Regions from separate parts of the Micromonospora sp. NPDC003241 genome, predicted to be linked through region 4. Evidence: riboswitches for the same ligand, from Rfam matches in the RefSeq annotation. Region 4 holds a riboswitch; each other region holds the start of a gene.
What was found. A riboswitch is a leader RNA that binds a small molecule or an ion and turns the genes downstream of it on or off. The one in region 4 is predicted to bind cobalamin.
Positions count from the first base shown of each region.

Region 1: linked by a shared signal. The riboswitch ahead of metE (5-methyltetrahydropteroyltriglutamate--homocysteine S-methyltransferase) and the one ahead of ACWDVW_RS28610 (ABC transporter substrate-binding protein) in region 4 are both predicted to bind cobalamin.
Region 2: linked by a shared signal. The riboswitch ahead of ACWDVW_RS11160 (ribonucleoside-diphosphate reductase subunit alpha) and the one ahead of ACWDVW_RS28610 (ABC transporter substrate-binding protein) in region 4 are both predicted to bind cobalamin.
Region 3: linked by a shared signal. The riboswitch ahead of bluB (5,6-dimethylbenzimidazole synthase) and the one ahead of ACWDVW_RS28610 (ABC transporter substrate-binding protein) in region 4 are both predicted to bind cobalamin.

Region 1 is NZ_JBSFSO010000061.1:27,293-34,279, reverse strand. It holds gene metE (5-methyltetrahydropteroyltriglutamate--homocysteine S-methyltransferase) at 1-2,217, opposite strand, end outside; cobalamin riboswitch at 2,338-2,550, opposite strand; gene ACWDVW_RS29955 (FecCD family ABC transporter permease) at 2,716-3,804, shown strand; gene ACWDVW_RS29950 (ABC transporter substrate-binding protein) at 3,830-4,816, shown strand; gene ACWDVW_RS29945 (ABC transporter ATP-binding protein) at 4,813-5,598, shown strand; gene ACWDVW_RS29940 (class I SAM-dependent methyltransferase) at 5,595-6,290, shown strand; gene ACWDVW_RS29935 (LacI family DNA-binding transcriptional regulator) at 6,649-6,987, shown strand, end outside.
Region 2 is NZ_JBSFSO010000010.1:53,868-60,854, reverse strand. It holds gene ACWDVW_RS11160 (ribonucleoside-diphosphate reductase subunit alpha) at 1-1,615, opposite strand, end outside; cobalamin riboswitch at 1,752-1,960, opposite strand; gene ACWDVW_RS11155 (amino acid adenylation domain-containing protein) at 2,081-6,987, shown strand, end outside.
Region 3 is NZ_JBSFSO010000007.1:91,887-98,873, reverse strand. It holds gene ACWDVW_RS08330 (VOC family protein) at 1-601, shown strand, start outside; gene bluB (5,6-dimethylbenzimidazole synthase) at 623-1,258, opposite strand; cobalamin riboswitch at 1,299-1,500, opposite strand; gene ACWDVW_RS08320 (MalY/PatB family protein) at 1,569-2,726, shown strand; gene ACWDVW_RS08315 (TetR/AcrR family transcriptional regulator) at 2,779-3,387, shown strand; gene ACWDVW_RS08310 (hypothetical protein) at 3,506-4,093, shown strand; gene ACWDVW_RS08305 (hypothetical protein) at 4,090-4,692, shown strand; gene ACWDVW_RS08300 (DUF427 domain-containing protein) at 4,700-4,990, opposite strand; gene ACWDVW_RS08295 (metallophosphoesterase family protein) at 5,032-5,529, opposite strand; gene ACWDVW_RS08290 (DinB family protein) at 5,575-6,165, opposite strand; gene ACWDVW_RS08285 (winged helix-turn-helix transcriptional regulator) at 6,251-6,625, opposite strand; gene ACWDVW_RS08280 (hypothetical protein) at 6,731-6,987, shown strand, end outside.
Region 4 is NZ_JBSFSO010000053.1:29,448-36,434, reverse strand. It holds gene ACWDVW_RS28625 (CbiX/SirB N-terminal domain-containing protein) at 1-500, opposite strand, end outside; gene ACWDVW_RS28620 (ABC transporter ATP-binding protein) at 497-1,258, opposite strand; gene ACWDVW_RS28615 (iron chelate uptake ABC transporter family permease subunit) at 1,258-2,262, opposite strand; gene ACWDVW_RS28610 (ABC transporter substrate-binding protein) at 2,319-3,302, opposite strand; cobalamin riboswitch at 3,334-3,526, opposite strand; gene ACWDVW_RS28605 (alpha/beta hydrolase) at 4,029-4,565, opposite strand; gene ACWDVW_RS28600 (hypothetical protein) at 5,533-6,045, opposite strand; gene ACWDVW_RS28595 (DUF3885 domain-containing protein) at 6,429-6,987, opposite strand, start outside.

The sequences.
Region 1 (6,987 bases), on a different contig from region 4:
CAGGGCCGGACGGACCTCGTCGTAGCCCCGGGTCTTGAGCCCGCAGTCCGGGTTGACCCAGAGCCGCTGCGGGTCGACGACCGCCGCCGCCCGGCGCAGCGCGGTCACCACCTCGGCCGTATCCGGCACCCGGGGCGAGTGGATGTCGTAGACACCCGGCCCGATCCCCCGGGTGTAGCCGACGGTGTCCAGGTCGTCGAGGATCTCCATCCGGGAACGGGACGCCTCGATGCTGGTCACGTCGGCGTCCAGGGCGTCGATGGCGGGCAGCACCTCACCGAACTCCGAGTAGCACAGGTGGGTGTGGATCGCCGTGGCGTCGGCGACGCCACTGGTCGCCAGCCGGAAGGCGGCCACCGCCCAGTCCAGGTAGGCGGTGTGGTCCCGACGGCGCGGCGGCAGCAGCTCCCGCAGCGCGGGCTCGTCGACCTGGATGATCCGGATGCCCGCCGCCTCCAGATCCCGCGCCTCGTCGCGCAGGGCCAGCGCGACCTGCCGGGCGGTCTCCGCCAGCGGTTGGTCCACCCGCACGAACGACCAGGCCAGGATGGTCACGGGGCCGGTGAGCATGCCCTTGACCGGGCGGTCGGTGAGTGACTGGGCATACCGGGACCAGGTCACCGTGATCGGTGCGCGCCGGGTCACGTCGCCGTACAGGATCGGCGGGCGTACGCACCGGGAGCCGTACGACTGGACCCAGCCGTGGGCGGTGGCGGCGAAGCCGTCGAGGTGTTCGGCGAAGTACTGCACCATGTCGTTGCGCTCCGGCTCGCCGTGCACCAGCACGTCCAGCCCGAGCCGTTCCTGCTCGGCCACCACGTCGGCGATCTCGGCCCGCATCCGCTCGGCGTAACCGGCCGCGTCGAGGCGACCGGCCCGGTGCTCGGCCCGGGCCCGGCGCAGCGCCTCGGTCTGCGGGAACGACCCGATGGTGGTGGTCGCCAGCGTGGGCAGCCCGAGGCGGCGGCGTTGGGCGTCGGCGCGCTGCGGGTACGGGCCGCGTCGGGTGTGCTCGGGCCGCAGCGCCTCCAGGCGGGCGCGGACCCCGTCGTCGCGCCACTGCCACGGCACCGGCGGGGGCGCGGCGGGCAGCTCGCCCACCCCGTCGCGCAGCACCCGGCCGAGCGCGACCACCTCGTCCACCTTCTGCCGGGCGAACGCCAACCGTTCGCGCAGCCGAGGGTCGAGGTCGGTCTCGGCGGCCAGGTCCACCGGCACGTGCAGCAGCGAGCAGGAGGTGGACACGGCGACGGTGTCGGCAAGCCCGGTGAGGGTGGCGCCGACGGCCGCAGCGGCCCGCAGGTCGGTCCGCCACACGTTGCGGCCGTCGACCAGCCCGGCGACCACGGTCCGGCCCGGCAGCGCGCCGTGGCCGGCGAGCCGGTCCAGGTCGCCGGGCCCGGCGACCAGGTCCAGGCCGATCGCCTCGATCGGCGTGTCCAGCAGCGCGGGCAGCGCGTCGCCGAGTTCGCCGAAGTAGGCGGCGACGAACAGGCGGGGGCGGTGGGCCAGCCCGCCGAGCCGGGCGTACGCGGCACCGAGGTCGCGGATCTCGGCGTCGGACCGGTCGCCGACGTACGCCGGTTCGTCGAGCTGCACCCACGGCACGCCGACGTCGGCGAGCGCGGACAGCAGCTCGGCATAGACGTCGACCAGGTCGTCCAGCCGGTCGAACGGGCGGAACCCGGCGGGCGCGTCGGCGGTGGGCTTGGACAGCAGCAGCAGGGTCGCCGGGCCGACCAGGACCGGACGGGTGGTGATGCCGAGCGCCCGGGCCCGCCCGTACTCGGTGAGCGGCTTGTCGGCACGGGCGGCGAAGGCGGTGTCCGGGCCGATCTCGGGCACCAGGTAGTGGTAGTTGGTGTCGAACCACTTCGTCATCTCCAGCGGCGGTTCCTGTGCGGTGCCGCGCGCCATGGCGAAGTAGGTGTCCAGCTCGCCGAGGCCCAGCCGGCGGAACCGGTCGGGTACGGCGTCGACCGTGACGGCCGCGTCGAGCACGTGGTCGTAGAGCGAGAACGTGTTGGACGGTACGGCGGACAGGCCGGCGTCGTGCAACGTACGCCAGGTCTGTTCGCGTACCTGTGCGGCGGTGGCCCGCAGGGTCGGCTCGTCGACGCGGCCGGCCCAGTAGCCCTCGACCGCGGTCTTGAGTTCACGACGCGGACCGATGCGCGGATAGCCGAGCACGGTGCTCGTGCCGAACGGAGTGGTCATGTCGCCAGGGTTCCCTTCCCTCGAGGTCCGGCGGTACGGCTCCGGGGAAGGCTGGGGAGGGCACGGCGCGACGACCGGCCTCGCCCTGGCCCTCCCGCGAGGCCGACGGCGGCGTGCGCGGCTGCGCACGCGGCACGGGCAGGTCTTCGGACTCGTGGGCGCGACCGGCTGGGCCGGTCTCCTACTGGCCGTCGCTTCCCGGACAGGTGTCCAGTGCGTGTGACGGCGGTCGTTCCCACTCACCGCTGCGGGGCAGTCCCGGATTCACACCGGGTTCCCTCTTACGACGCTCCGACCGGACGGCCGGGGCGAACCAGTACCGTCTCGGATCCTAGCGTCCGGATCGCGCCCGACGACCGTCGCGCCGGTGTGATGTCCGCGCCGCGACGCCGGGTCGAGCGGCGGGTGAACAACGACTCATCCGCCTTCCGCTGGCATGATCATGGTGTTAGTTTTTGCAAAGACTTGGCAAGAACAACGACTTTGCGTGGGAGTGCGGTGAGCGTCACCACCCTGCCGACGAGCCGGACGGACGTGCTCGGCGTGGCGGCGCAGCGTCGCCGGACCGGCCTCTGGCTGCTCGCGCTGACTACCGGCCTGGTCCTGACCGGGCTGGTCGCGGTCGGCGCCGGGGCGATCGGCATACCCCCGCTCACGGTGGCCCGGATCATCGGGCACCAGCTCGTCGGGGTGCCCGGCGAGGTGACCTGGACCGGGCCGCAGCAGGCGATCGTCTGGCAGGTCCGGCTGCCCCGGGTCCTGCTCGGCATGCTGGTCGGCGCCGGGCTCGCGGTCTGCGGGGTGGCGTTGCAGGCCATGGTCCGCAACGTGCTCGCCGACCCGTACCTGCTCGGGATCAACTCCGGCGCCTCCAGCGGCGCGGCCGCCGCGATCCTGTTCGGCGCGGGCGCCGGCTTCGGCCAGTACGCGCTCTCCACCAGCGCGTTCGTCGGCGCGCTCGGCGCGTCGCTGCTGGTCTTCCTGATCGCGCGCAGCGGCGGCCGGGTCACCTCCATCCGGCTGCTGCTCGCCGGAGTCGCCGTCGGGTACGCGCTGTACGCCACCACCAGCTTCCTGATCTTCGCCTCCGGCTCCGCCGAGGGCGCCCGGTCGGTGATGTTCTGGCTCCTCGGGTCGCTGGGCCTGGCCCGCTGGAACGCCCTGCTGCTGATCGCCGCGGTGGTGCTGATCGGCACCATCGGCTACCTGACCGTCGTCGGGCGGCGACTCGACGTCCTGGCCATCGGCGACGAGACCGCGCACACCCTGGGCGTCTCGCCGGACCGGTTCCGGCTCCGGCTGCTCGTGCTGGTCTCGCTCAGCGTCGGCATCCTGGTCTCCGCCGCCGGCAGCATCGGGTTCGTCGGCCTGGTCGTGCCGCACCTGGCCCGGCGCATCGTCGGCGCGCCGCACGTCCGCGTGGTGCCGGTGGCCGCGCTGCTCGGGGCGATCCTGCTGGTCTGGGCCGACGTGCTGGCCCGGGTGCTGCTGGCGCCGCAGGAGATCCCGATCGGCATCATCACCTCCCTGCTCGGCGCTCCCTTCTTGCTGGTCCTGATCCGCCGCCTGCACGCCTCCGGTGCCTGAAGAGCCCACCCGTCAAGGAGAACCGATGTTGAAGGCAAGCCGCCTCGCCACCGCCGCCGCCTCCGCGTGCGTGCTGCTCGTCGCCGGTTGCGGCGGTGCCCCCGACGGGCCGGCCGAGGCCGGTCCCGGCTATCCGGTCACGGTGACCAACTGCGGCGTGGACGTCACCTTCGACGCTCCTCCGCAGCGGGTCGTGCTGCTCAAGAGCGCCGCCGTGCCGTACCTGCACGCGCTCGGCGTCCTGGACCGGGCCACCGCCCGCGCCGGGCAGTACCCGAAGGAGTACTACGACGCGGCGACCCAGGCCGAGCTGGACCGGATCCCGCTGCTGACCGACAAGACCGACACCAGCGGCCACCTCCAGATCTCCAAGGAGGTGGTGATCAGCCAGGAGCCCGACCTGGTCCTCGGCGAGGTCGACAACCTCTCCCGCGACACCCTGGAGGCGGTGGACATCCCGCTGTTGGAGGAGCCGGCGATGTGCCCGGAGAGCACCGCCGTACCGAGCTTCGACGACATCTACCGGCAGATGGAGACGTACGGCCGGGTGTTCGGCCGCCAGGCCGAGGCGACGACTGCGGTCACCGCGCTCAAGGACCGGATGACGAAGGTCCAGGCCGAGGCGGGCGACTCGTCCGGGCGTACCGCGGCGGTGCTCTACCCGACCGTCGGCGGCGGCACCACGTACGCGTACGGCACCGGCAGCATGGCCCACCCGCAGTTGGAGGCCGCCGGTTTCCGTAACGTCTTCGGCGACGTCAAGGATCGGGTCTTCGAGGTCACCGTCGAGGAACTGCTCGGCCGCAACCCGGACGTGCTGATCCTGCTCTACGGCGACGGCGACCCCCGCGCCGTCGAGCAGGGGCTCACCGGACTGCCGGGCGCGCAGCAGCTCAGCGCGGTCCGCAACGGCCAGGTCATGACGCAGCTGTTCAACTTCACCGAGCCGCCGACGCCGCTGTCGATCGACGGCCTGGAGCGGATCGTGCAGCGGTTCCGGGAGCAGCCGTGATCGAGGCGACCGGCGTCACCTGGCGCTACGGCGCGAACCCGGTCATCGACGGGGTCAGCGTGACGGCCCGGCCGGGTCGGGTCCTCGGTCTGATCGGGCCCAACGGCAGCGGCAAGACCACGCTGCTGCGGTTGCTCTACGGCGCCCTGCGCAGCCGGACCGGTCAGGTCACGGTGGACGGCGACACGCTGTCCACCCTGCCCGCCCGGGAGGCCGCGCGACGGTTGGCCGTGGTCGTGCAGGAGACCGGCGGGGAGACCGCCCTGACCGTGGCGGAGCTGGTGCTGCTCGGCCGGGGACCGCACCTGTCGACGTTCCAGCGGGCCGGTCGGGCCGACCACGAGATCGCCGCCGACTGCCTGAGCCGGGTCGGTGCCACGCACCTGAGCGGGCGGGCGTTCGCCCAGCTCTCCGGCGGGGAGCGGCAGCGGGTGCTGATCGCCCGCGCGCTCGCCCAGCAGGCCACCCATCTGCTGCTCGACGAGCCCACCAACCATCTCGACATCCGCTACCAGCACGAGATCCTGCACCTGGTCCGCACGCTGGACACCTGCTCGGTCGTCGTGCTGCACGATCTCAACCTGGCCGCCCACTACTGCGACGACCTGGTGCTGCTCGGCGCGGGCGGCGTCGCCGCCACCGGCACCGTCGACGAGGTCCTCGACCCCGCCGTCCTGGAACCCGTCTACGGCATCGGCATCCGACGCCTGGACCTCGACGGCGCCGTCCATCTGCTGTTCCACCCGATCCACCAGAGCATCGACGAGAGGACTGCGGCATGACCACGCAGGAACGCATCAACGCCTACTGGACCGGCCGCGCGCCCGCCTACGACGAGTACCAGCAGCGCCCCGACCGCTTCGTCGACGACCAGCGGGCCTGGTCGCAGATCTGGTCGCAGACCCTGCCGGCCGCGCCACTGGACGTGCTCGACGTCGGCACCGGCACCGGTCAGGTGGCCATGGTCCTGGCCGGTCTCGGGCACCGCGTCACCGGCACCGACCTGTCCGAGGGCATGCTCGCCGAGGCCCGTCGGCACGCCGCCGCCGTCACCGACGGCCCGGTCATCCAACTCGGCGACGCCGTCGCGCCGGACTTCCCGGCGGGCAGCTTCGACGCCGTCACCAGCCGGTACCTGATGTGGACCCTGCGCGAGCCGCAGACCGCGGTGGCCAACTGGATCCGTCTGCTGCGTCCCGGCGGCCTCGTCGCGGTGGTGGACAGCACCTGGTTCCCGAACGGCCTCGACAACGCCTCGGAGAACTTCACCGGCCACTACGACAGCCAGGTGCAGGCCGAACTGCCGCTGGCCACCGCGACCTCCATCGACAAGACCGTGGCGGTGCTGGAGGAGGCGGGCCTGGCGGACGTCACGGCCGTTCCGCTGACGTCGATCTACGAGCTGGACCGCCGGTACGGCGTGGCGCCGAACCACGAGCACCAGATGCAGTACCTGGTCACCGGCCGGGCCTGAGACCGGCCGGGACCGCCTCCGGTCACGTACGCAGCAAACAGTCACGCTCCGTGTAGCTCTCCGTGGACAGCGGGGAGCCACACGGCGTTGATGGTCGGCGCTAATACGTATTAGCGATGTCGGGTTCTTGAATACTGCGACCCGGGGGCGGCGCTGTCAAGAGCCGGCGGCGAGGGCACCCCAGCGCACCACATCGCGTGCACGAGTCCGCTGTGGGCGCTCACTAATCCGCATTAGTTCAGGGAGTTCATCGGCCGGAAATCTGGCGTCACCCTCTTGACATCGATCGGGTTCAGCCGCGAAGCTCCTTCCCAGCCCGAACGCTAATACGCATTAGCGGCAGTGGAAGGACTCCCCCGTGCCCCCTGCACCCCGACGCGTCACTCAACGTGACATCGCACGGATGGCCGGCGTCAGCCAGGCGACCGTGTCGCTGGTGCTCAACAACCGCGCCGACGCGGAGGTACGCATCGCCCCCGAGACCCGGGACCGGGTGCTGCGGGTGATCGCCGAGACCGGGTACGCGGCCGACCCGGTCGCCCGCCGGCTCGCCTCCCGGTTCAACCGGATCATCGGCGTCTTCACCTACGAGCCGGCGTTCCCCAGCCGCAGCCGGGACTTCTTCCACCCCTTCCTGCTCGGCATCGAGGAGTACGCCGAACGGGTCGGCTGCGACCTGCTGCTGTTCACCAGCGCA
Region 2 (6,987 bases), on a different contig from region 4:
CCCGGGTCGACAGCTCCCGGGCGGCCGGGGAGTCGAACGGTAGGCGCAGCGTGAAGAGGGCGTCCTGCAACCCCATCAGCCCGAGCCCGACGGGGCGCCAGCGCGGGTTCGACGCCGCCGCCTGCGCGGCCGGGTAGTAGTTGATGTCGATCACCCGGTCCAGGAACACCACGGCGGTACGCACCGTCGCGCGCAGCCGCTCCCAGTTGACACCGTCCGCGGTGACGTGCGCGCCCAGGTTGACCGACCCGAGGTTGCAGACCGCCGTCTCGGCGTCGTCGTTGACCTCCAGGATCTCGGTGCAGAGGTTCGACAGGTGGATGGTGTTGCCCGGGGCGCCGGTCTGGTTGGACAGCCGGTTCGAGGCGTCCTTGAACGTCATCCACCCGTTGCCGGTCTGCGCGAGCGTCCGCATCATCCGCCCGTACAGGTCGCGGGCCTTGACGGTCTTGACCGCCTTCTTCTCCGCCGCCCGGTACGCCTCGTCGAACGCCTCACCGAACAGGTCGGGCAGCTCGGGGGCGTCCGACGGGTCGACCAGCGACCAGTCGCCGTCCGCCTCGACCCGCCGCATGAACTCGTCCGGGATCCAGTTGGCGAGGTTCAGGTTGTGCGTCCGCCGGGACTCCTCGCCGGTGTTGTCCCGCAGTTCGAGGAACTCCTCCACGTCCGGGTGCCACGGTTCGAGATAGACGCAGGCCGCGCCCTTGCGACGGCCGCCCTGGTTGACCGCGGCCACCCCGGCGTCCAGCGTCTTGAGGAACGGCACGATGCCGTTCGACCTGCCGTTGGTGCCGCGGATCAGGGCGCCCCGACCGCGCACCCGGGACCAGGAGATGCCGATGCCGCCGGAGAACTTGGACAGCTTCGCGACCTGGTGGTAGCGCTCGTAGATGGAGTCGAGTTCGTCGCGCGGCGAGTCGACCAGGAAGCACGAGGACATCTGGGTGTGCCGGGTGCCGGAGTTGAACAGCGTCGGTGAGCTGGGCAGGTAGGCCAGGCTGGACATCAGCCGGTAGAAGCCGATCGCCTCGCCGGGCGTCTGGGACAGGCCGCAGGCGACCCGCAACAGCCAGTACTGCGGCGTCTCCACCACCAGCCGGGTCTGCGGGTGCCGCAGCAGGTACCGGTCGGCGACCGTGCGCAGCCCGAAGTACTCGAAACGCAGGTCCCCGGCCGGGTCGACGGCGTCGTCCAGTTTGCGCGCGTTGCGGGCCACGAACGCGGCGGTCTCGTCGCCGATCAGGCCCAGGTCGTGTGCGTACCGGATGGACTGGCTGAAGCTGGCCACCTGCTGCCCGCGGACCTCCTTGTCCACGTACGCGGCCAGCAGTCGGGCCGCCAGCTTCGAGTACTGCGGCTCCTCACCGATCAGTTCGGCCGCGGTCTGGATGGACAGCTTGTCCATTTCGGCCGTGGTCGCGCCGTCGTACAGCCCGCTGATGGTCTTGGTGGCCACCCGCAGCGGGTCGATCTCGTCCAGGTCGGCGACCCACCGTTCCACCGCCTTGACGATCTTGTTGACGTCCACCGGCTCGGTGTCGCCGTTCCGCTTGCGGACCTGCATGACGTGCCGGCGTTGCTCCGGCCCCGCCTGCTCCTGGGTCACCGTCATGTTCCCCCTCCTCACGCCTGTCCCCGAGATCGTCGGGTCCGCGCGGGAGGACGCCGCCGGTCACCGACGGCACTGCTGCCGTGACTGACCAGCTCGTGGCGTCGGCCGTCCCACGCGGCCTTCGACCGCCGCACACGTCGCGTGCGGCGCGCTGGCAGGTCTTCGGACTCGTGGGCCTGGTGCTCGCGCCTACTGGCCGTCGCTTCCCAGACCTGGCGGGTCCAGTGCGTGATGACGGCGGTCGTTCCCACTCACCGCTGCGGGGCAGTCCCGGATTCCCACCGGGTTCCCTCTTGCCTCGACCGCCGTTTCAGTGGCGGCCGAACCAGCTACGAGGCACACCATATATGGGTACGGCGCGAAGATGACAACACCAGATGCTGTGCCGGGCGTGTCGCGTGCCAGATGTCGGGCATCCCGCCGACCGCCGGCCGGGTTGTCGATCATGCCCACTAGCATCGTCGCGTGCAGACAGCGGCCGGACCCGGCGACCGACGGGCACTGCTCGACATCCTCCTCCAGGCCGCGGATCGCAGACCCGAGCAGGTCATCGTGCACGTGCGCGAGGACGGCACCGAACGCACCGTGACCGTCCGAGAGTTGCGGGACGAGGCGCTGCGGGTGGCGGGCGGCTACCGGGCCGCCGGCGTGGCCCCGGGCACTCCGGTGATCCTGGTCGCCGACGCCGGGGACGACTTCCAGCCGCTGTTCTGGGGGGCGCTCGCCGCCGGGCTGGTCCCGGTGCCGCTGCCACCCGAGCCGACCCGGGTACGCGCCGTCCGCGAGTTGCTCACCGACGCGGTGACCGTGGTGGACGACGCCACCGACGCGATCGCCGACGGGCTGGACGGCCCGGTGCTGCGGCTGGCCGACCTGCGGACCGGCACCCCACCGGAGGAGCTGTTCGCGGCCGACCCGACCGACGTGGCGTTCCTCCAGTTCTCCTCCGGCAGCACCGGCACGCCGCGCGGGGTGGAGTTGACCCACGCCAACGTGCTGGCCAATGTGGATCAGTCCCGGCTGGCCAGTGGCGCCGGGCCGGACGACGTCCTGGTCACCTGGATGCCGTACTTCCACGACATGGGGTTGATCGGCACCCACCTGACCCCGCTCGCCATCGGGTGCACCCAGGTCCGCGTACCCCCGATGGCGTTCGCCAAGCGCCCGGCGCTGTGGTTCACCGCCGCCCACCGGCACCGCGCGACCCTGCTGTCGGCGGCGAACTTCGCGCTGGCCCTGGCCGTCCGCCGGGTCCCGGCGGACCTCCTCGCCACGCTGAACCTGAGCCGGGTCCGGTGCGTGGTGGTGGGCGCGGAGCCCATCTCCCCCACCGTGTGGCGGGCCTTCCTGGCGCACGTCCGCCCGGCCGGGCTCGCCCCGTCCGCCCTGCGACCGGTGTACGGCCTGGCGGAGGCGACCCTCGCGGTGACCTTCCCGCCGCCCGGAGAGGTCGCCGTGCCGCTGGTGCTGGACCGGGCCGCGCTGAGCCAGGGCCGCGCGGTGACCACCGGGCCGGGCCCGGACGCCGTGGAGCTGATGGACCTGGGGCACCCGGTGCCCGGCTGTGAGGTCCGCGTCGTCGACGAGCGGCACCGGCTGCTGCCCGAGGGCCGGGTGGGCCTGATCGAGGTACGCGGCCCGAACGTGGCGCGCGGCTACCACCGGGACCCGCAGGCCAGCCGGGAGACCTTCGTGGACGGTTGGCTGCACACCGGTGACCTGGGTTTCCAGCGCGCCGGTCGGCTCTGCGTGACCGGCCGCGCGAAGGACGTGATCTTCGTCAACGGTCGGACGTTCCACGCTCCCGACCTGGAGGCGGTGGCCGCCGCGACCGTCGGGTTGCCGGCCACGGTGACGGCGGTGGTCGGCTGCACCGACCCGGACACCGGCGGCGAGCGGATCGTGGTGTTCGTGGCCTGGGCGCGACCGCCGGCCGGGGCGGCCGTGGTGCTCGACGCCACGCGGGCCCGGGTCGCCGAGGCGGCCGGGCACGACGACGTACGGGTGCTGCCGCTGCCGCCCGGCGCGTTCGCCCGGACCACCAGCGGCAAGCTGCGGCGGCGACGGATGCGCGAACGCTACCTGGCCGGCGACTTCGCCGACCGGGAACGCCGCTGGCACCCGGCGGCGACCAGCCTGCCGGGGACGTCCGCGTCCGGCGACACACCTCCGGGGGCACCCGCGAACACGCAACCGACACGGCAGTCGGAGGCGCGGCCGTCGGGCGATTCGGGGCCGCTGTCCCGGCGACGGGTCGAGCAGGTCGTCCGGGCGGTCTGGGCCCGGGTCCTGGACCGGCCCGCCGACACCATCGCGGCCGACGACCGGTTCCTGGCCATCGGCGGTTCGTCGCTCAAGGCGATGGAGGTGCTGGCCGGGCTGGAGGACGCCCTCGGCACCACGTTCGATCCGGCGGACCTGCGGGACTGCCCCACCGTCGCCACGCTGACCGACCGCATCCTGGCCGGGCCGCCCACGACCCGACCGGCACCGCCCGACGGGCGCGCCCCGGCGTCGCAGGACGTCCGCTCCGGCGCGACGCCGCTCGCGGTCATCGGGATGGCCTGCCGCTTCCCGGGTGCCGACGACCCCGACGAGTTCTGGCGCGGGCTCGTCGACGGCGTCGACGCGGTGCGGCCGGTCCCGGAGCACCGGTGGACGCCGCAGGACGGTCGGCCCCGCTGGGGGTCCTTCCTGGACGATCCGATGCAGCTCGACGCGGACTTCTTCGGGCTCTCCGACGAGGAGGCCCGGCTCACCGATCCGCACGCCCGACTGTTCCTGGAGATCGGGTACGAGGCGCTCGAACGCGCCGGGTACGCCGGGCCGCGTCGGCAGGGCCGCCGGGTCGGGGTCTTCGCCGCCGTCGGTGAGAGCGCCTTCCCGGAGCTGCTGGCCGCCGCCGGTCCGGTCACCGCACCGGCGGCGCTGGTCGGCAACCTGCGCAACCTCGTGGCGGCCCGGCTGTCGCAGGCGCTGGACCTGGTCGGTCCGGCGATCGTGGTGGACACGGCCTGTTCCTCGGCGCTGGTCGCACTACACCTGGCCGCGCGCAGCCTGGCCACCGGCGAGTGCGACATCGCGGTGGTCGGCGGGGTGAACCTCAATCTCACCGAGACCGCCTACCGGCTGCTGGACGCCGCCGAGGCGCTGTCGCCGACCGGGCGGTGTCGCGCCTTCGACGCCGACGCCGACGGCTTCGTGCCCGGCGAGGGCGGCGCGGCGCTCGTCCTGTGCCGCCCCGACGACGCGTACGCCGCCGGGGACCCGGTGTTGGCGCTGGTCGCCGGCACCGCCGTGGGTAACGACGGCCGGTCGCTGAGCCTGCTCGCCCCGAATCCGCAGCGGCAGTGGGAGGTCATCGCGCGCGCGTACGCGGACGCCGGGCTCGACCCGGCCGCCGTCTCGTACGTCGAGGCGCACGGCACCGGCACCGGCCTCGGTGATCCGGTGGAGGCGCGGTCGCTGGCCGCCGCGTATCCGCGCCGCCCCGATGGCACGCCCCGCTGGTTGGGGTCGGTCAAGACCAACCTGGGACACCTGCTCAACTCCGCCGGCATGCCGGCGCTGCTGAAGGTGGTGCTGGCCCTGCGGCACCGGCAGTTGCCGCCGTCGCTGCACCACGTCCGACCGTCCACCCGGTACGACCTGGACGCCGCCGGCTTCACGGTGGTCACCGAGGCACGCCCGTGGACCGCACCCGGACCGCTGGTCGCCGGCGTGAACGCGTTCGGCTTCGGCGGCACCAACGCCCACGCCGTGCTGCGCGAGGCACCGCCCCGCGAGCCCGTACCGCCGCCGGCCGGCACCGGCGCGCACCTGGTGACGCTCACCGCGCGGTCGGCGTCCGCGCTGCGGCGCAGTGCCCACGACCTCGCGGGGCACCTGCGCGACCGGGGCGACCTGGACGTGGCCGACGTGGTCGCCAGCGCCGGGACGGCCCGGGACGACGCGCCGTACCGGTTGGCGCTCGTCACCGACGGCACCGGGCTGGCCGATCGGTTGGCGGCTGCCGCGACCGCGTACCGGGACGATCCGGTCCGCCGCCGGCCCCGGATCGTCTTCGTCTTCCCGGGCGACGGATCGCCGGCCGCACCTGCGGTCCGCGACCTGCACGACCGGCTCCCGGTCTTCCGTGACCTGCTGACCGGGGCCTGCGCCGCCGCCGGGCCGGTGGCGGGACGGCCGTTGCTGTCCTGGTGCCTGGACGACGAGCCGGACCGGTCGGATCGGCGGGTCACCGCCCCGGTACGCGTGGTGGTGGCCCTGGCCCTGGCCGGACAGCTCGCCGCCTGGGGGGTGCGGCCCGACGCGCTGCTCGGACACGGGGTCGGTGAGCTGGCGGCAGCCGCCACCGGGGGCGGGCTGGGCGTCGCCGACGCGGTCCGGCGTGCCGTCGCGCTCGCCGACCCGGCCCACGTCCAAAACGGTGACGCCGACCGGGACGACGACGGGTACGCCCTCGCGGCGCTGCGGGGCGTCCCGGTGTTCAGCGCGGCGGCCGGGCGGTGGGACCCACCGGAGCCGGTCCGGTGGGCCACCGACACCGCGAGCGGAGCGGAGCTGCGCGCGGCGTGGCGGCGGCTCCACGACGACGGGTACGACACCGTGGTCGAGTTGGGCGTCGCCGACGGCACCGCCGAGCTGACGGCGGCCGGGACCGGCGCAGCGGAGGCGACGCACCACAGCGGCGGCCGGGGCGACGACGAACCCACCAGGGCCCTGGTCCGGATGATCGCGGTGCAGTACGAGCCGACCGGTGCGGTGCCCAGCGGTGCCGCGTCGCTGCTGGCCACGGCTGGGCGGCTCTGGGCCCGGGGTGGTCCGCTCGACCGGCCCGCCCTGTACGGCGGGCGGCAGCGGGTGCCGGTGCCGACCTACCCGTTCGCTCGTCGCGCCTTTCCGCCACCGGGGGCGGCGCACGCCGTACCGCTGCACGTCGTGGCCTGGCGGGAGGTGCCGGCGGCGGTCGGCGTACCGGCCCGGCGGGTGTGGCTGCGCGGCCCGGGGGTGGGGGGTCCGTTCGCCGACGACCTGGCCGCCGCGCTCACCGCCGACGGGATCGAGGTCCACACCGGCCCGGCGGCCGGTGCGGACGGCGACATCACCGTGCTGCTGGCCGGGGCGGCGGTCGACACACCGGACGTGGCCGCGCTCGACGCCGCCGTCACCGCCCAGGTACGCGCCGTCCGCGCCCTGATCGACGAGGGGATCGACCGGCCGGGCCGGCTGCTGGTGGTCACCGAGGACGTGCACGTCACCGGCGCAACCGAGGAGCGTGGGCGGCCGGTGCAGGCGGTGCTGGCCGGACTGGCCGCCGCGCTCGCCGACGAGCGTCCCGGCCTGCTCGTGCAGACCGTGGACCTGTCCTC
Region 3 (6,987 bases), on a different contig from region 4:
CTATCCCGACCCGATCGCCGTCTTCGTCGACCTCGTCGTCTCCCCGGAACCCAAGACGGTGAAGAACCGCGTGCACCTCGACCTCGCCACCACCTCGGCGGACCACCACGCCGCGACGGTCGCGCGCCTGAAGGATCTCGGCGCCACCCTCGCCGACGTGGGCCAGGGCGACGTCCCGTGGACGGTCATGGCCGACCCGGAGGGCAACGAGTTCTGCGTCCTGGACCCCCGACCGGCCCACCGGGACGTCGGACCGGTCGCCGCCGTCGTGGTCGACTGTGCGGACCCGCGCGCCATGGCCGACTTCTGGAGCACCGCCATGGACTGGCGTCCGCACGAGGTGACCGACCGCCGAGCGGTCCTGCGCTCCGCTGCGGACGTGGGTCCGTACCTGCAGTTCCTGCGCACCCCCGACGTGAAGACCGGCTGGAACCGGGTCCACCTCGACGTCCGCCCGTACCCCGGTGACGACCCGCAGCGCGAGGCGGCCAGGCTGCGGGCTCTCGGCGCCACCACCGTGGACGTGGGCCGCGACGATCTGCCGTGGACGGTCATGGCCGACCCGGAGGGCAACGAGTTCTGCCTCCTCGCCCCCGGCTGACGCACCCTCGCGCCGTCGGGGTCAGTGGCCCGCCGGCTCCCAGCGGTCCCGGTGCACCGCTGCCCGCCAGGGACGGCGCTGCCGCCAGCCGTGTCGTTCCAGGTCCGGCACCTGCTCCAGGTGGGTGACCGGACCCAGGCACAGCCAGGCCACCGGGCGGACACCCGCCGGGATCCGCAGCAGGTCCCGCACGAACGGTTCCCGGTAGAACGACACCCAGCCCACGCCGAGCCCCTCGGCGGTGGCCGCCAGCCACAGGTTCTGGATGGCCAGGCACACCGAGTACAGGCCGGCGTCGGCGATGGCGTGCCGACCCAGCACCGCCGGCGACCCCCGGTCCGGGTCGTACGTCACCACGACCGACAGGGTCGACTCCCGCACTCCGTCGATCTTGATCCGGCCGAACCGGCGCGCCTCCTCCCCGTCGAGGGTCGCGGCGAAGACGTCCCGCTCCTGCTGCACGTGGCGGTGGAACTCCGCCCGTAGTGCGGGGTCGCTGACCAGGATGAAGTCCCACGGCTGCGACAGGCCGACGCTGGGCGCGGCGTGCGCGGCGGCCAGTACCCGATCGAGGGCCTCGGCCGGAATCGGCGCGCCGGTGAACTGACCGCGGACGTCCCGACGGGCGTGGATGACCTCGTACACTTCGCTGATCATGGGCAGGCTCCCGCTGCGCTCCAGGCCCTGGCCACGGCGCAGGGCAACCAGGCGCGAGGCCGGTCTTCGGACTTCCGGATCGTCACCTCACCGCCCGCCTTCCCAGCCCGGCAGGGCCAGTGGCTGCGCGTGACGCGCGTGGGCGGCAGCTCCCCGGTCACCGCGGCGGGCCCGTGCCGGACTCTCACCGGCTTCCCGATTCTCCCCACCACGGGTGGGGCACCTCGCAACAGTTCGTGCCGCCGAGCACCCTACCGGACACCGTCGTCCGTCGGCGCTGCCGGAAGATCGAGTCACTAGTCTCGCTGTCGTGACCTCCGAGACCACACCCCTGCGGCAGCTCGCCCTGGACCAGCTCCGAAAGCGGACGAGCGAGAAGTGGCGTGCCTACCCGAGCGACGTGCTGCCGATGTTCGTGGCGGAGCTGGACGCGCCGCTGGCCGGGCCGGTCGTCGACGCGATCACCGAGGCCGTCCGGCGCGGTGACACCGGCTACCCCGCCGGCACCGACTACGCCGAGGCGCTCGCCGACTTCGCCCGCGACCGGTGGGACTTCGACGGCATCGCGGTGCAACGCACCACGATGGTCCCGGACGTGATGAGCGGCATCGTCGAGGTCCTCGACGTGATCTGTGGCCCGACCGACGCCGTCGTGGTCAACTGCCCGGTCTACGCGCCGTTCTACCAGGTCGTGGGGCGTACCGGTCGACCCATCGAGGAGGCTCCGCTCGGCGAGGACGGCCGGATCGAGATGGCGGTCCTGGCCGAGGCGTTCCGACGCGCGGCGGAACGTGGCTCCCGGCCCGCGTACCTGCTGTGCAGCCCGCACAACCCGACCGGCACGGTGCACACCGCCGACGAACTCGCCGAGGTCGCCGCGCTGGCGGGCCGCCGTGGTGTCCGTGTGGTGGTCGACGAGATCCATGCGCCGCTGGTGCTGTCCGGGGCCAGGTTCACGCCGTACCTGAGCGTGCCCGGCGCCGAGAACGCCTTCTCGGTCATCTCCGCGTCCAAGGCCTGGAACCTGGCCGGTCTCAAGGCCGCCGTCGCCATCGCCGGACCCGCCGCGGTCGACGATCTCGCCCGCATCCCCGCCTGGGTCAACGAGGGGCCCAGCCACGTCGGTGTGCTGGCCCACGTCGCCGCCCTGCGAGACGGTGTCGGATGGCTCGACGCCCTCCTGGACGACCTCGACGAGAACCGTTGCCTCCTCACCCGGCTGCTGGCCGACCACCTTCCGGCGGTGCGGTACCGGCCCGGAGAGGGCACCTATCTCGCCTGGCTCGACTGCCGCGCCCTCGGCCTCGGCGACGACCCCGCCGCGACCTTCCTCGACCGCGGACGGGTGGCGCTCAGCCCCGGCCCGGTCTTCGGCACCGGCGGCGCGGGACACGCGCGGTTCAACCTCGGCACCACCCCGGAGTTGGTCACCGAAGGAGTACGACGAATGGCCGAGGCGCTGACCTGACGCCGGTGGCACGGCCGGCCCGACGACGCGACGGGTTGCTACCGTGGTGAACATGTATGCACCCGAGGATCGCACTGCGAAGGCGATCATTCGGGACACCGCTCTGGAACTCTTCGGCGAGCAGTGGCCGGCGGCGGCGTCGCTCAAGCAGGTGGCGGAGCGCGCGGGAGTCTCGCAGTCGCTCATCATCAAGCACTACGGGTCACGGGAGGGCCTGGTCGCCGCCGTGGACGCGCACGTGCTGGGCGTGCTGGGTAACGCGCTGGAGGCGCTCGCCGAGACGGCCGGTTCCGGTCCGCCCGACGGTTTCCTCGCGTCGGCCGACGCGCTGTCCTCTCCGGCGGCCACCCGGTATCTCGCGCACCTGCTCGTCGGCACCACGTCGCGCTCGGTCGAGGCGTACCGGATGGTGCAGGGGTTCGCCGACTCGCTGATGAACCGGATGGCCGACGCGGGCGCGGTCGCCCCGGACGTGGACCGGGCACAACTCGCGGTCGTGCTGCTGGCCCACGAGCTGTCCATCATTCTGCTGCGCGACCGCATCACCGACGTGCTCGGCACCGATCCGATGGGTCGCGACGGCCTCCGGCGCTGGTGGGACACCATCGATCGGCTGTACTCCGGCACCGCGATCCAGGACCCGGTTCCGGTCGACGGCTGAATATCGCCTGCGGGTCGGGCTGCTTCGTGGGGCCCTGGACGACCCTGGCTCGACGGGTGCACAAACGTTCACTATGCTGAGTGATAGTTCACCAACCGTCCCCGAGCGAACGGCGGCTATGCCCACGACCACGACGACGTCCAGCCCGCCGCGCGGCCCGGTCTCGCGGCTCAACGACCTGCTCGTCGCGCCCGGGGCCACGCGGGCGGAGAGTCGGCTCAGCTACCTCACCGCAGGTGTCGGCGCGACCGTCGCCGGGGCCGTGGGCGCCGCTGCCGGCTACCCGGTGCCGATCGTCCTCCTGCTGACAGTGCTCGGGTTCGACCTGTTCGGTGGTGCCGTCGTGAACGCCACCGTGTCGGCATCGAGGAGGTTCCACACCGGCGCCGACGTTGTCCGGCGACAACTGGTCTTCGTGGCGGCCCACGTCCACCTGCCCGTCGTCGCGTTCGTCCTGCCCGCGTACCCGTGGTCGACCGCGATCGTGCTCTACGCCGGCACCCTCGCCGCCGCCGTGCTGATCGCCACCGCCGCACCGGCGCTGAAACGCCCACTCGCGTTCGCGGCCGCGACCGTGCTGCTCGTCGCGGCGGTCACGCTGTCACCGGTCCCGACGGCACTCGCCTGGCTGGCACCGATGCTCATCCTCAAACTCCTGCTCGGACACCTGCTGCCCGGCTCCGCGACCACGGAAGGGACGTCATGACCGAGACCGGAGAGACCCGCACGCGCACCGACGACGTCGCCGTGTCCGAGCGCGCCCTGGCCCGCACCGGGACCCTCGTCCTCGCCGGCTTCGCGCTGCTCTGGGCGGTCTCCGGCCTGCACGTCGCGCCCGCCGCCGCGCGCATCCCGCTGCTCGTCGCCGCGACCGTGCTCACCGCCATCGTCCTCGCCGTCGGGTTGGTCCGACCCCGACCACAGGTCACCCGCCGCCTGGCGGCGTCCTGGATGCGCCGGTTCCACCAGGTCGGCGCCGTGCAGGGACTGCTGATCGGCGGCGTCTGCCTGGTCGCCGTGCCGACCGGACACCCGAGGCTCATCCCCACCCTCGTCCTGGTCGTCGTCGCGGCGCACTTCGTGCCGCTCGTCGCGATCCTCCGGCAACGCGAGTACGCGGCCACCGCGCTCGCGCTCGGCCTGGTGGCCGTCGTTTCCCTCGTCGCGTACGTCAGGGGAGCGCCGGAACTCGCGGCGGCCGTCGCCTCGCTCGGCGCGGCCGTGGTGCTCTGGGCGACCGCGGTGGTGGTCACCCGGCCGGTGGTGGCGGTGAGCACTCTGCCGGAAACGGTGAGTCGGGCGTGACGGGGAGTCAGTCCTCCCCGACGACCGTGACGTCCTTCCAGAACGCGACCCGGTCCCGGACCATCTCCGCCTCCGGCAGCGGCTCCGGGTAGAACCAGACCGCGTCCACGCTGCTCTTCCCGTCGTGCTCCAGCGTGTAGTACGACGCGGTGCCCTTCCACGGGCAGAACGTGTGCGTGTCGGACTCGCGCAGCAGGTCGTCGCGGAGCGCCGTACGGGGGAAGTAGTGATTCCCCTCGACCACGACGGTGTCCGTGCTCTCGGCGACGACCAGGTCGTTCCAGATCGCTCTCGGCATGTGCCCAGACTATGCCGATCCGACCGCCGGTCCACCCCTCGTCATCGTGGCACCTCGTGCAGCGTCACGGCGTCGAGCCGACCGTCACCGACCTCGGCGGTGAGGTACGTCGCGTACGGCTGACGCCGCCGGTCGGTCGGCGAACCGGGATTGAGCAGCCGCAGGCCACCGGGGGCCTCGCTGTCCCAGGGGATGTGGGAGTGCCCGAACACGAGCAGGTCGCAGTCGGGAAACCGGGCCGCGCACCGCCGCTCCCGACCACCGGCCGGACCGGTCTCGTGCACCACCGCGATCCGCAGACCGCCGACCTCCGCGCGGGCGATCTCCGGCAACCGGGTACGCAACTCGGGGCCGTCGTTGTTGCCGAAGACACCGATCAGCCGGGCGCTGCGTCGCTCCACCTCGTCGAGCAGCGACGCGTCGACCCAGTCCCCGGCGTGGATGACGAGGTCGGCCGCGTCGATGTCCGCCCACAGCCCGGCCGGCAGGTCCCGAGCACGTTTCGGCAGGTGGGTGTCCGCCATGATGACCAACCGCACGCGGCCAGCGTAACGTCGTCCGCACACGGTGACCGGCCAGAGCGGCTAGGCGAAGCGGTCGGCCAGTCGCGTCAGCTTGGCGAGGTACTCCGGCCACGGATAGTCGGTCGGGATGTTGGTGTTGTCCGGCCGGAGGCCGATCGCCGTGTCGAGCTGCTCGCGGATGATGTCGGCGTGACCGGCATGACGCGTGAGGTCCCAGGTCACGTGGATGATGACCCGCTGCAACGTCACCGCCTGCCGCTCCGGCCGCCACCACGACACCCGTCCGGGCGCGTCGAGCGGCAGCTCGGTGATGGTCTGATCCGCGAAGGCCGCGACGCGGCGATACAGGTCGATCAGGCCGTCCTTCGTCTCGTCCTCACGCGCGTACCAGTCCGCCTGCGGGTCCTCGTCGAAAGCCGACTCGGAGACCAGCTCCTCGGGGTTCGGGAACGCGCGACCGAAGGTGGGCCCGAAGTAGCCGGCTTCGGTGTTCAGGCAATGCTTGACGATGCCCAGCAGATTGTTGCCGGTCGGCGTACGGGGGAGTCGGGCATCGCGTTCGCTGAGCCCGTCGAGCTTCCAGACGAGGTCTTCGCGCGTCGTCCGCAGGTAGTGGAGCAGCGCCGCCTTCGCGTCGTCTTCGTCAGCCATACCGGTCAGTCTTCCTCGTCCGGGCCGCCACCGTACGGGCCGCCCCGGTCCGGGCCCGTCACCGCGCGGCGGGCGAGTACGGACGTCACGTCTGTTCGAACCGGCGGCGGGAGGCCAGGACCTCGTCCAGATGACGGCGGCTCCACCGGCAGAATCCGTTGATCGTCTGATGGAGCTCCAGGCCGGCGGCGGTGAGCCGGTATTCGGTGCGGGGCGGCACGGTGGGGTGGAGCGTCCGGTCGACCACTCCGTTCCGTTCCAACTGCCGCAGCGTCGCGGTGAGCAGCCGATGGCTGATGCCGGCGATGCTCCGGCGCAGTTCGCCGAAGCGACGCGTGTCGGCACCGATGGCCTCGATGACCGGCAGGGCCCATTTGGTGCCGACCACGTCGAACACCTCGCGAGCCACCAGGTGCACCTGGTTTACCTGCGCCGCCGTCGGAGTGCCGGGCTCGTTCACGTGCCGCTGCTCCTTCACCCGCACCGGTTACCGAAAGGTGCGTACTTACCCATTCCTGCTGCTGGCCCTACGGTCTTGTCGACGACCCAACGTACAGGAGTGGATATGACCATTTTGAAGACGTACGCCCGGCTGTGGGTGGACGACCTCGACGCCTCGCTGCCGTCGTTGCGGACCCTGGTCGGCGCGGAGCCGGATCTGCGATTCGCCTTCGACACGATCGAGTTGGCCGCGCTCGGCGACTTCCTGGTGATCGCCGGTCCACCGGCGGAACGCGCCCGCTACGCGCATGCCTCGGCCACCGTCGTCGTCGACGATCTGGACGCCGTCGTGGCCGCGCTGACCGCCGAGGGCGGGGTGGT
Region 4 (6,987 bases):
TTGAGGCGGCTACCGAGGGCGGCGGCGACCTGACTGGCGCCGTACGCGGTGCAGCGCGGCCCACGGCACACCAGCACGTGGCGGCGGTGTCGGGTGATCTGCGACCAGGCCGGGCTGCGGAACGGTCCGGGGTTGCCGTCGAGCGTGGTGTGTTCGCCGGTGACGGCGTCGCTGACCGCCGTGACCAGCGCCGGCTGTTGCGCCAGCGGCGGGGCGAGCAGGACGCGTACCTGCCGGTCCCGGGTGGCGCGCCAGTGGGCGACCGCGCGGCGCAGCCAGGTGTCGAGGTACCGGTCGGGCGGTAGGTGCACGGCCACGAGCAGGACTTCGCCATGCTCCGGGACGGCGTCGAGGGCGGTGTGCAGAGACGGCTCGGCGCCGTCGAGGAAACAGGCCCGCACCGGTACGCCCATGGCCTCGGCGACCGTCGCGGCGAGGCGGTGGATCGCGTCGTGGCCGCCGTGGTGGGTCGCCCCACGCGAGACGAGCAGGACGTTCATGCCGCCGGTGCCCGGTAGGTGATGAGCGGGCGTCCATCGTGCACGGTGACGTCGGCGTCCACGGCGTACACGTCGGCGAGCAGCGCGGGCGTCAGCACGTCTGCAGGCGGTCCGGAGGCGACGACCCGGCCGTGGTGCAGCACCACCACGAGGTCACAGAACATGGCGGCCAGGTTGAGGTCGTGCAGTGCGGCGAGAGTGGTGACGGCGCTGCGACGGACCAGGCCCAGCAGTTGGAGCTGGTGGCCGATGTCGAGGTGGTTGGTGGGCTCGTCGAGCAGCAGCAGTTGCGGTTCCTGGGCCAGGGCCCGGGCGAGCTGGACCCGTTGGCGTTCCCCGCCGGAGAGCGTCTGCCAGCGGCGGTGGGCGTACCCGGTCATGTCGACGCGGTCGAGCGCGTCGGCGGCGGCGGCCCGGTCGGTGTCGGTGTCCGACCAGCGGGAACGGCGGTGCGGAGTACGGCCGAGCAACACCACGTCGAGGGCGGTCAGATCGAGGTCGGTCTCGGCGTACTGGGCGAGCAGGGCCATCCGCCGCGCCACGGTGGCACGCGGCAGCCCGGCCACGTCGTCGCCCGCGACGGTCACGGTCCCGGATCGGGGGGTGATCAACCCGGCGACGACCCGCAGCAGGGTGGTCTTGCCGGACCCGTTGGGGCCGAGCAGTCCGACCAGGGTGCCGCGCGGCGCCGAGCAGGTGACGCCGTCGAGGAGTCGCGCGGCCGGCACCGACCACGAGACGTCGTGGATGTCCAGCATCAGGTGTTCCGGTCCCCTCGGCGCAGCAGTAGCACGAACGCGGGCACCCCGAGTAGGGCGGTCAGCACGCCCACCGGTAGCTCACGGGGGTCGAACAGGGTCCTGGCCGCGGTGTCCACCCAGATCAGGAAGATCGCTCCGGCGAGGACGACGACCGGCAGCAGCCTGCGGTGGTCGGGTCCGGTGAACCGCCGCACGGCGTGCGGCAGGATCAGGCCGACGAACCCGATCGCGCCGCTTATCGAGACCAGCACGGCGGTCAGCAGCGCCGTGGTGACCAGCAGCAGCCACCGGACCCGCCGGACGTCCACGCCGAGGGCGGCGGCGGCCTCCTCACCGAACGCGAACGCGTTGAGCGCGCGGGCAAACCGGAGGATCACGGCGAACCCCACCGCGAGCAGCGGCGTCGCCCACGCCAGTGCGGTCCAGCCGACGCGGGCGAGCGAGCCGGACAGCCAGAAGGTGATGGTCTGGGTCGCGTGCGGGTGGGCCGCCCAGATGATCACGAACGTCGTCAACGCGGCGCACAGCTGCGCGACGGCGACCCCGGCCAGCACCACCCGGGTCGGTCGCAGCACCGCACGCCGACCGGCGGCGGCGACCACGACGGCGAACGCGGCGAGCGCCCCCACGAACGCGCCCCCGGTGAGCGCCGCGGCACCCGCGCCGAGGCCCAGGACCAGGACGGCCACGGCACCCAGCGACGCCCCCGAGGAGACACCCAACAGGTACGGGTCGGCGAGCGGATTGCGGGTGACGGTCTGCATGACCGCCCCGCAGGCGGCGAGGCCGGCCCCGACCACGGCGGCGCCCAGCACCCTCGGCAGCCGCAGTTCCCACACGATGTGGTCGCGTAGCAGCGGCACGTCGGCGCTCGTCAGGCCGAGATGATTGGTGATCACCAGCCACACGGTGCCCAGCGACAGATCTGCCGGCCCCACCGTCACGGCCGCCGCCACCGACAACACCAGGCCGACCGCGAGTACGACCACCACGGCCACCATGCGCACCGCTCGGACCGGCTTCGCCGGAGTCTGCGCCGGCCGGGTGGTGACGGTGGTCAGCTGCTCGCCCCGCCGACGCCCCGGGCCAGTGCCTCCACGGCGAGTACGTTCCGCACACCGGCCGAGGTGGAGGAGAAAGCCAGGGTGACGTACCGCTTGCCCTTGACGGCGGGCAGGTCCTTGAGCGCCGGGTGCTTCTCGAGGAACGCCTGCTTGTCGGCGGCGGTGTCCCAGCTCGCGTCGACGAGCACGATGACGTCCGGGTTGCGCTCGACGACCGCCTCCCAGTTGGTGTCGGCCCAACTGCCGGTCAGGTCGTCGAAGATGTTGGTGACCCCGGCCGCAGACATGATCATGGCTGGGCCGCCGCAGCAGGCGCCGGCGCTGGGCGCGTCGTTGCCGCCGTCCCACCACAGCACCCGCGTACCCTTCGCATCCGCCGACACGTCCGCGATGCGCTGCTTCTGGTCGGCGATCAGCGTCTCGGCCCGCTCCGCGACGCCGAAGATCGCGGCGATCTCCCGGATCTCGGCGAACACGTCGTCGATCGCCAGCTTCGCCGGTCGCGTCTCCTTCGGACAACCGGCGGCGGAGACGTACGTGCCCACGCCGAGCTTCTGCCACTCGGCACGGTCACCGGCCCCCTCGTCGCCGAACGCGCTCGCGAAGGAGCCGTAGACGAAGTCGGGCTCAAGTTCGAGCAACTTCTCCTTCGACGGGTACTCCTTGGCCAACACCGGCACCTTCGCGTACGCGGCGGCGTACTCGGGCAGCACCTGGTCGTCGAGGTAGGCGGTGCCGGCCATCCGGTCCTCCAGGCCGAGCGCCAGCATGATCTCGGTGGCGGGCTGGTTCATCGTGACCGCCCGCGCCGGAGGGCTCGGGACCGTGACCGGTATGCCGCAGTTGGTGACCGATACAGGCCCGGCGGCGGACGCCGTGGCAGCCGGATCACTGTCGCCGGTCGTGGCGCAGCCACCCACCAGGACGAGTACGACGGAGAGCGGCGCGGCAACGCGCCAGGACGCAGGGAACCGCATAGCGGGACCACCTTCCAGCACCTCGTGGACGGGTCGTACAGGTGCCGTGGCCGGTCTCCTGGCTGACGGGTGGTGCGCTGGCGACCGGCCTTCCCAGGCATACGCCCAGTGACCTTGCGGTGGCCTCCAGCATCCCGATCACAGTGGCGAGGGCCGCACCGGTCTCACACCGGCTTCCCGAGCACCACGGCGAAGTCACCCTAACCAAAGCAGGCAGCACCGTCAGTGGCCTAGATCATGGCGAGAGTCCACGTCGGCCCAGTGTGCCCGCTCACCCGAGGTGCCGTCGGACCAGCCAGACGCAGCACGCTCCTGCTGTTCTGCACTGCCGTAACGGCCCCGATCGCGGCAGACGAAGCACATAGACGCACTGCCTCCGCAGACGCCTAGCGCACTTGACTGGGGGTCAAGGGGTCGTCGGTTCGAATCCGGCCGTCCCGACGCAGGTCAGAAGGCTGACCCGGATATCGGGTCGGCCCTTTTCGGCGTTCTGGGGACCACACCGGTCAAGTGCGCCACTCGGTAGCCCTCCTTGACCGCTGATCAAGTCTCAAGTGTCCAGCCGGGATGACTTCCGAATCATTTGCTCTGGATCAAGGCGGCCCGGGCCAAGGTCGTTCGGTTGGTGAGGCGCTCCACCTTGTCCCCGTCCGGGGATGCTGGACGGCCTGGCGACTGCTCGACGAGGAGATCCGCTTCTAGGTACCGGTAGCCGTACAGCTACGGCTAGCTTGGCCAGCCGATCGAATCGAGGAACTCCTCGACGGCGACTACGACCCGGCCGAGGACTGCGATCGATTCGGTAAGCGGGCCGGGTACGTACATGCCGTGATCCGCACCCTCCACCTCCAGCACGTGGGGTGACAGCCGGCGGGCCAGGTCGCTGTCCCAAACTTTGTCGGCAGTGCCACCCACGAGCAGGAAGGGCGCGTTCGAAAGGCGCAACGCATCAGCGACCCATGGCAGGGTGAGCAAGGGCGTGAGCCACACGGCGGGCAAAGCTCTTTCGGCGGCAATCTTTGCCGCATTCGTGCCGAGCGACTTGCCGATCAGCAGTGGGCGGCCGCGGAGAGTGTCGATCAGTGGAGTGATCTCAGCAGTGACCCAGCCCTCGATTTCCGGCTGATCGAACTTCGGAAACTCCTGGGACCACGAGTACCGATGCACCGTTGCGCCTCGCTGTTCCGCTACATCGCCGGCATACATCAGCAGGGGAGCACTCGGTCCGAACCTACCGCCGGGAATCACGACAGCGTCAGTCACGCGGACGACCATACCTAGTGCTTTGACCACGAAGGTTCGCGGTGTTGGGGTCAGGCTGCCTGATCATGCGGATCGTGTTTATGACGTGTGTGGACGTGCGGCGAATCGTCCTGGGGGTCAAGGGGTGTCGTCGGTTCGAATCCGGCCGTCCCGACGCAGGTCACAGGTGCACATTCGATTGATGGATGCGCCCTTCCTGGTGTTCTGGGACCAAGATCAGTCAAGTTGGCTGCATCTAGCACTCCTTGACCGGTGGTCAAGTCTCAAACGTCCAGCCGGAATGCCTGCCGAATAGTTCGCACGCTGGATCAAGGCGGCGCCGGCCCGGCCCGCCAGCGAACCTCCGGCCGGCCGCACTTGGGACGACCAAGCCCTTGACGAACTCGGGGCTCCGCCCCGAACTCCGGCCCGACTGCCCGACTGCCCAACGGGGAAACTAGGACCGTTAACGTCTACCCGCCAGACCGTTCCTTCCGGAGGTACTGTCGGATTTCCGCCCCGAGGGCGCTCGCCGCGGCCAGCGTGAAGAGGCTCCGCACCACCAAGCCCACTCCGAATGATCCCCGGCTCAGGTGATCGTCGACATTGGCGGCGCCGAAGAGCATCAGTCCGGCGCGCATCAGCGTCTCGCGCCGATGACGACGGGCAGGGGCACCTTCCACCCCTACCTCGGGATCTCGCCGGACGTCCGTTCATCCATAGCGGTCAGGGTAGACCCACGCCCCTGACTGCGACGAGAGGCGACGAGGCATGGCACGGTCCCCGGCGAGAACGTCCCCCTCCCATGAAGGACCCGAACACCGACCTCGTGGCGAGATCGCCGAGAGTGTCAGCGTCCGGAAGCTAGGCGGGAACCACACGGTGTGCGCGATGGTGGTCGGCATGCCGTCGACTAACGGCCTGATCTTGGGGATAGCGAGCGTGACGTGCGTGGACGGTGCGTCCTGGGGGTCAAGGGGCGGCCTTGTTAGTCGTTGCACACCGTGTCGGCGTACCGGGCGAACTCCTCAGGCGTGTGAAGCGCGGCGACGTAGCCGCCGGGCTCCCCGCCCTTCCATCGCTTGGTGAGGATTACGGCGGAGCCCGTCTGGCCGCGCAGTTCGCCGATCCGGAACGGAAAGTCCTCCACGGCGCCACCGTCCTTGTTCCAGGCGCGCAGGTCGTAGATCTGGGTGTCGTCTAAGGTGGGCGGTGCCAGCTTCGTCTGCCATCCGGCCGCTGGGTCGAGCAGCACGACTTCCTCTGTGGTGCGGGCGCTATGGCCGGGATCCCGCTCTAGCTCGATTACCTTGTCGGTGACCCCACCGTCGTCTCTGCCGACGTAGAGAGTAATCGCGTCGGTCCCGGCCTTACCCCGGCACCAGTCGAATACCCCGACCAGTCGGCCATCGGCGTCCAGTCGCACCCCGACCGCGCCCTCGGTGACCGCGCTGCAGCCGGTCAGCCCGGCCAGCATCAACGCGCAGATCAGTACCAGCATCCCTGTCCGTCGCATCCCGTCAGCGTGAGCATCGACGGTCACCAGGTGATCACAGCAAGAGTTCGGCTTGACGACGTCGAGGCTCTTTGCGTACGGATGGGTGCTGACGATCAACGGCGGTCAGCCCGACGCGACAGCTACCGTGGCGGCGCTGTTCAAGCCAGGTCATCGCCCGCGTCCACACTCGGGTTGGGGTCAGCTCCCGGGGACCAGGAAGGGACCACACGGTGTGCGCGATGGCGGATAGCACACCGTTGACCACGCGGCCTGATCTTGGCGATGGTGTGCGTGGCGTGCGCGGACGTGTGGCGAAGCCTCCCGGGGCACGTTGAGGCTGGCTGGCGCTGCTGGACCAGCGTTCACGGGGTACGGACTGACGGCAGCTAAAGCCCGGACGGCTGCGGCGAAAGCCAATCCCGGTGCTGTGTCTTCAGGGCGTCCCGGTGCTCTCCGGTCGACAGAACGACATCAGCTCCACCGTCGTAGGGGTGATACAGCCAACGAAGATCAGTCGGCGCGAGGATCACGTTTGCCAGTTCATCGTCGGCGACAGCCCTCAACAGGACGTCAAGCACGTCCGGTCGCCAGGAGATCGTCTCGGCGTAGAGCTGGGTATAGGCGCGGCACTCAGGCTCTTCCTCGAGGTCTTCCAGCAGGGTCTGCCAGTGCCATGCCGACGGCGCGACCTCCGAACGCCTCGGCCACATCTGAGGTGTGGTCGCCTGGCCCTCTGTCCACTCGCTGGTGATTACGATGAGGACAGCACCCGGATCAAGCTTCGACAGCACCGTATTGTGCCGGTCAAGCATGATCCTGTACTCGCCCTCATTGACTGCGTACCGCGCCGATCCCGGCAGGCTGTGAAACCTCACCCACCGATCCGGGTAACGACCAGGAAGCCAGTGAGCGAAGGGAGGGCACTCGGGCCAACGCTGCTCCCAC